DNA from 3 places in the Paenarthrobacter sp. Y-19 genome. Region 1 is predicted to be linked to each of the others. Evidence: riboswitches for the same ligand, from Rfam matches in the RefSeq annotation. Region 1 holds a riboswitch; each other region holds the start of a gene.
The links. Region 1 has a riboswitch for thiamine pyrophosphate ahead of PYR64_RS16985 (ECF transporter S component). Riboswitches for the same ligand answer to the same signal wherever they lie in the genome.
Positions count from the first base shown of each region.

Region 1 (2,194 bases):
GGCCGCATCGCCAAAATGCCGGCCAGCGCGAGGCGCTGCTTCTGTCCCCCGGAAAGTGCCGCCGTCGGGTGGTCCAATGCCAAACCGCCGCCTGATGCGGTACGCAAGCCGACGTCGTCGAGCGCTTCATGCACCCGGGACCAGATCTCCTCGCGCGGCACGGCAAGGTTCTCCGCGCCGAAGGCAACGTCGTCGCCCACCCGGGAGAGAACCACCTGCGTTTCGGGATCCTGCTGCATCAGCCCGGCGCGGCCACGCTGCTCGCGGGCAGTGACGCCGTCGATCAGCAGCGAACCGGTCTCATCAGAGTCGTCTTCCTCGTCACCCAGCACCCCGGCGAGGGCGTGCAGGAGCGTGGACTTGCCGGCCCCCGAAGGGCCCAGCAACAGGACGCGTTCCCCCGGTTCAATGCGGAGGTCAAGGCCCTGGATGGCAGGCTGGGCCCGGCCGGCATGCCGCCATCCCCACCCCTCGGCGGAGATGGCGGCAGGCCGGACCGTGCCGCTGTGTGTGGCAGGCATCAGTTGAAGACTGGCTCCGAAGCGGCCTTCCGCGACGCGAAGGAACTCAGGACACCCGTCGTGGCCAGACCGCGGGTGGCGATCCAGGACAGGCCGCCGGCGATCACTGCACCGGAGATGGTGGTGAAAGTGATGTACGTCAGCTTGTCGATGGCCTCGTAGGCGATATTCCAGCCCCAGGGCAGGAACGAATCGTTCAGGCCACAGAAGAGGCCCGCGCCTGCGCCCGCGAGGAGTGCGGTGGGCAGGTTGAACTTCTTGTAGCGGAACGCGGCGAAGATGAGCTCGGCGCCAAGGCCTTGGAGGATGCCGGAGATGAGCACCGTGGTGCCGTACTGCGAACCCATGATGAGCTCACCCGTGGCTGCGACGGCCTCGCAGAAAAGAGCTGCGCCGGGCTTTCGGATAATGAGCATGCCCAGGACTGCGGGGATCATCCAGCCACCGGCGATCAGGCCGGTAAGGGGCGGGTACGCCGCATTCATGGGGATGGATACCAGTGCCGCGCCCTGGGACCAGGCCCAGAAAATCACGCCGCCGGCGATGGCGATGAGGGCCGCCACCACGATGTCTACAACACGCCAGCTATAACTGGTCTTCTTCACGTTTACCGTGGTCATTTTTCTGCCTCCTGAGGTTACAGGAGGGGAAAGTGCTCCCCGGAATCCGCCTGGCTTGCGCCGTCCGGCTCCGGACACTCTGAGAAGCTCGACTCCCTTGCGCCGGTACTAACCGGATCAGGTTCGAGGGTCTGCGGCTGTCCGCACTCTCAGCGCCCTCGCGTCTCCTGCATCGCTGCAAGGTCCGACGGCGGCGCTCCCCTGTCGTTATCAAATCTGCCCTGATGGGCGGGTTCAGTTTACACCTCCGCGTACGGCCCGCTCTGGGCCGCGGTCACAATCCTGTTGCGAGGCCCACTCTGCGCCCTATCCCCACGCCTAAACACGCACAGCAGGCCCCACAACAAACGGGAGTACGTTGCGAGGCCCACTCAGCACCCCATCCCCACGCCATAGCACGCACACCAGGCCCCACAACAAACGAGGGTGCGTTGCGAGGCCCACTCTGCGCCCTATCCCCACACCTAAACACGCACACCAGGCCCCACAACAATCGAGGGTGCGTTGCGAGGCCCACTCTGCGCCCCATCCCCACGCCTAAACACGCACACCAGGCCCCACAACAACAGGAGTGCATTGCGAGGCCCACTCTGCGCCCTATCCCCGCGCCTAAACACGCACAGCAGGCCCCACAACGCACCTGCAAGAATGGCCTGATGACGGATCGTCCAGGCTCCCACGCACCCGTGGCCGAGCCACGCCTCGCTGCCAGCGTGATTCTGCTCCGCGACGCCACCTCGGGGCTAGAGGCATTTGTCCAGCACAGAGTCAGCACCATGGACTTCGCGGCAGGAATGGTGGTCTTTCCGGGCGGCCGGGTGGACGCTGTGGATCAGTCCGGCTGGGACTACCCCGGGGAACTGCTGCGCAGCCATGCGTTGTCCTGGGCGCAGAGTTCGATTTCCGCGGACACAGCGTTGGCGGAGAGGAACGCGGGAATGGTGCTCACGGCAGCAATCCGCGAAGTCCAGGAAGAAGCCGGGCTGGGCATCGAGCCCGGAGACCTGCGCCCCTGGGCCAACTGGATCACGCCCATAGACATGCCCAAGCGCT
Region 1 is NZ_CP119414.1:3,628,759-3,630,952, forward strand. Features, by position in the region: gene PYR64_RS16980 (ABC transporter ATP-binding protein) at 1-521, opposite strand, end outside; gene PYR64_RS16985 (ECF transporter S component) at 521-1,141, opposite strand; TPP riboswitch at 1,218-1,354, opposite strand; gene PYR64_RS16990 (NUDIX hydrolase) at 1,798-2,194, shown strand, end outside.

Region 2 (2,194 bases), 930 kb from region 1:
AGGAGGACGCCATGCCGGAAGAACCCGGTGGCCACCACCAGGCCTGCGATGTCCCCGCTTGAACCGGCTACGCGGCCCAGCAACGGAGCGTTATCCGGAGTCCCTGGCCTGGCGCGCGCAGTTGCTTCCAGGAGTTCAAGTTCGGCCACCGCGGGAACCAATACCTGGGCGTCCCTAAGGAGCTGGTAAACCCCGCCGGCAGAGACTGCGTTGGAGGCCGCCGACAAGCCGTCCTCCCGTTGGGTAGCTCCGATGACTACGGTTCCGTCGTCCCTGGGAACGATGTAAACGGGCACCCCGCGGACCATGCCACGAACAGTGGCAGTGAGCAGCGGTTGGAGGTGCGCGGGGACCCGAAGCCTGAGGATGTCCCCGTAGACCGGCCTGACCGGAAGTTCAAGACCCTCAGGAAGGCCGGCGAGCGCGGGGGCGCCCAGCCCGTTGGCCACCACGGTTTCGCCGGCCACGACGGATTTGCCGGATTCGAGCTCCACTCCGGCTACCTGGTCCCCGTCCCACAACAGGCCGTGCGCGGACTCTGCAACGGCAAATCCTTCCCTGGCGCCGCCTACCCACGTGCCATCGCCGGATGAATGCGCGGCCAGCCCTGCCATGAGGCACTCCGCCAGCTTCCGTGGATCCACCTGGTGATCGGCGGGTATATCAAAGGCACAGGAAATTTGCGGGCTAAGGAGCGGTTCGCGTTCCCTGGCGGTCCGCAACGGCAACGGTTCGACCCCCAGGCCCGCCGCGAGCTGGACGGTGCGAAGGTCCGCGAGCGCGCGGCGGTCGGCGGCATCGGCACCCACGGCGAGGGTCGGCGTCGTGCGGTATCCGGTATCTTCCACAGGCCGGTGAAGGCCGCCGGCAAACGAAGGCCACAACCGGGATGACTCGAGCATGAGCTCCAGGAGGTCTTCTTCCTGGTAGTGCAGCTCGCTCACGGGCGCCAACATTCCGGCAGCAGCAAATGTCGCACCGGTGGCGGGTGCCGGATCGATGAGTGCTACGGAGCGGCCCAGCTTCCGAGCCTGGTGGGCGATGCCCAGTCCGATGACGCCTCCGCCGATAACGGCAACATCCGCGTGAATGGCTTCTGCCATCTGTTTCCTTCCCTACGCCGGTACTAGCCGGATCAGGTCAAGCGGTCGGCTCTGAAGCCCTCTCAGCCGGACGGTCATAAAGACGTAGGTCACGGCTCCCGCAGTACGTGCCCAGTTTAGAGGAACTACTGTGGATTCCATGACCCAGCACTCTGCCCTCGCCAGCGCCCGCCTCTACCTGTGCACTGATGCGCGCAAGCGCCAAGGCGATTTCGAAGACTTTGCCGACGCCGCGTTCCAGGGCGGGGTGGACATCATCCAACTCCGTGACAAGACGATCGAAGCCGCCGAGGAATTGGAATTGCTGGCGATCCTGCGTGGCGTCGCAGAACGGCACGGGCGGCTCTGGGCGGTCAACGACCGGGCGGATATTGCCAGTGTTTCCGGGGCTCCGGTGTTCCATGTGGGCCAGAAGGACCTCCCGCTGGAGATTGCCCGCACCTTCCTTCCCCGCCCCGCTTCGATTGGTCTCTCCACCCATACACCTGAGCAGGTAAATGCCGCGATCACGGCTTCGCCGTGCGAGCCTGGACTGGACTATTTCTGCGTTGGTCCCGTCTGGGCGACCCCCACCAAACCCGGCCGTGAGGCGGTGGGAACCGGCCTGGTCACATATGCCGCGGAAGCGATCAAGCGTGCGGAGGAGACCACCGGAGGCGCCGTGGAGGTGCCGTGGTTTGCGATCGGCGGAATCGATCTCGGCAACGTCGAGCAGGTGCTCGCTGCGGGCGCCAGCCGTATCGTCGTCGTTCGCGCCATTACCGAGGCGGAAGATCCGACGGCGGCAGCCAAGTCGCTGCTCGAAGCCCTGGACGCCGCCGCGTAACGGTTCTCCAAACAACAGTCCCAGGCACGCAGACCGTCGCGGTATCGGCAGGTTGTGGCGACAGGGTGAGTCGGGGCTTGCAGATGCCGCAGCCCACCCACCGGATCGGATCAGATTCAGGTGAGCCGATCGCGGTACTGGCGCATCTTGCTCCGCGCCCCGCACGTGTTCATGTCGCACCAGGTCCGGGTCCTGGACCGTGAACTGTCGTAGAACACCCACCTGCACGCTTCCGACGCGCAGGTCCTGAGCCGCTGCCCCGAGC
Region 2 is NZ_CP119414.1:2,701,986-2,704,179, forward strand. Features, by position in the region: gene thiO (glycine oxidase ThiO) at 1-1,103, opposite strand, end outside; TPP riboswitch at 1,096-1,215, opposite strand; gene thiE (thiamine phosphate synthase) at 1,243-1,929, shown strand; gene PYR64_RS12635 (CGNR zinc finger domain-containing protein) at 2,046-2,194, opposite strand, start outside.
Region 2: linked by a shared signal. The riboswitch ahead of thiO (glycine oxidase ThiO) and the one ahead of PYR64_RS16985 (ECF transporter S component) in region 1 are both predicted to bind thiamine pyrophosphate.

Region 3 (2,194 bases), 1.3 Mb from region 1:
ACTCATCCCATGAGTTCACCGCGAAGGACCACGTGCTTGAGCCCGGATACCGTCCGTAGGTCGTGCCGGGGATCGTCATGGCAGAGAACGACGTCGGCACTGGCGCCTTCGCTGATGGCGTCGGCTCCCAGCCACTTGCGGGCGCCCCACGCAGCGGCATCCAGGACCGCGGCGGGCGGCAGGCCGGCGTCGTGCAGTTCATGCATTTCGTCCGCGATGCGGCCGTGCTTGATCACGCTGCCCGCATCCGTTCCCGCGTAGATCGCCACCCCGGCCTCGAAAGCCTCAAGGACCCGCTCACGCCGGCGCTCCCACAACCGCGTCATGTGGTCCGCGTACCCGGGGAACTTTGGCGCCGCCTGGGCGGCGATCTCCGGAAAGGTCGCAATGTTCACCAACGTGGGAACGATCGGCACTGACTGCTCCACCAGCCGTGGGATGTGCCGGGGCAGAAGGCCAGTGGCATGTTCGATGCAGTCGATGTTGGCATCCAGCATGTCGTCGATTGTGTCCTCCGCAAAGCAGTGCGCCGTGACCCTGGCACCTTCCTCGTGGGCGGCAGCTACGGCGTCCTTGACCAGCTTTGCCGGAAAAGAGGGCGCCAGGTCGCCAATGCCCCGGTCGATCCAGTCGCCTACGAGCTTCACCCAACCGTCGCCGTCGCGGGCCTCCTTACGGACGGTCTCCACCAGCTGTTCCGGTTCAATCTCATGGCCCAATCCGCGCAGGTACCGACGGCTTCGGGCGATGTGGCGGCCGGACCTGATAAGGCGGGGCAAGTCCGTCCGCGGCTGCACCCAACGTGTGTCGCTGGGAGATCCGCAGTCGCGGATCAGCAGGGTTCCCGAAGCGAGGTCGGCCTGGGCCTGCGCGAGGGTGGTGGCGTCGTCCACGGCCCCACCGGCGCCCAAGCCGATATGGCAGTGGGCATCCACGAAACCCGGCAGGACCCAACCGTCCAGTACCTTGTCGGGAGGGGACGACGGCTTTTCAAACGTCAGCGCTCCCCCAACAGACCACATTCCTTGGCGCACGTCATCTGCCGCCACGAGCACGGGTCCGCTGAATTCAATGATGTTGGCCATGGCAAAAGCCTAATCCGCAGCGGGGCGGCAGGCTTCGGCGGACTGATGTGACTGGGCGCCCCCTGCCAGCTGTGGTAGCTTCGTCTACGACCACACGGGGGCCCTTGCAGGGGCTGAGATCGGGCTGAGGCAGCCTGCGACCGTTGAACCTGTCCGGGTAATGCCGGCGAAGGAAGTGAGTAATCCTTTGAGCACCACCAAAACACAGCACAGCCCTGCCCAAAACGAGTCCAGCCCTGCCCAAAACGAGCCTGTTACGCAGTCCCTGAGGTCCCATTCGCTGGCATGGCTTGAAGACCATGACGCCGGAATCCGCGTCCCCGTGACGGAAATCGCGCTGGAGCCCTCCCCCAATGGCCAAGCCAACGCACCACTGCAGGTGTACCGGACGGCAGGCCCGGGCAGCGATCCCGTCGTGGGCCTGGAACCGTTCCGGGCCGCATGGATCGAGTCCCGCGGCGACACTGAGGCCTATTCCGGCCGCGAACGGAACCTGCTCGACGACGGCAAGTCGGCTGTTCGCCGCGGGGCCGCCTCAGCCGAGTGGAAGGGCGCGCAACCGGTGCCACGCCGCGCCGCCGAGGGTAAGACCGTCACCCAGATGCACTACGCACGGCAAGGCCTGGTGACGCCTGAGATGCGCTTCGTGGCGCTGCGCGAGAATTGCGATGTCGAACTGGTCCGCAGCGAGGTCGCCGCCGGCCGCGCGATCATTCCCAACAACATCAACCACCCCGAATCCGAGCCCATGATTATCGGCAAGGCCTTCCTGGTGAAGATCAACGCCAACATCGGCAATTCGGCCGTCACCAGTTCAATTGCCGAAGAAGTGGACAAGCTTCAGTGGGCTACGCAGTGGGGCGCGGACACCGTCATGGACTTGTCAACCGGCGACGACATCCACACCACCCGCGAGTGGCTGATCCGCAACTCCCCTGTTCCGATCGGCACCGTTCCCATCTACCAGGCGCTGGAAAAGGTCAATGGAGAAGCCAACAAGCTCACGTGGGAAATCTTCCGTGACACAGTGATCGAACAGTGCGAGCAAGGCGTGGACTACATGACGATCCATGCCGGTGTACTGCTCAGGTACGTACCGCTGACCGCCA
Region 3 is NZ_CP119414.1:2,334,654-2,336,847, forward strand. Features, by position in the region: gene PYR64_RS11015 (amidohydrolase family protein) at 3-1,085, opposite strand; TPP riboswitch at 1,170-1,277, shown strand; gene thiC (phosphomethylpyrimidine synthase ThiC) at 1,273-2,194, shown strand, end outside.
Region 3: linked by a shared signal. The riboswitch ahead of thiC (phosphomethylpyrimidine synthase ThiC) and the one ahead of PYR64_RS16985 (ECF transporter S component) in region 1 are both predicted to bind thiamine pyrophosphate.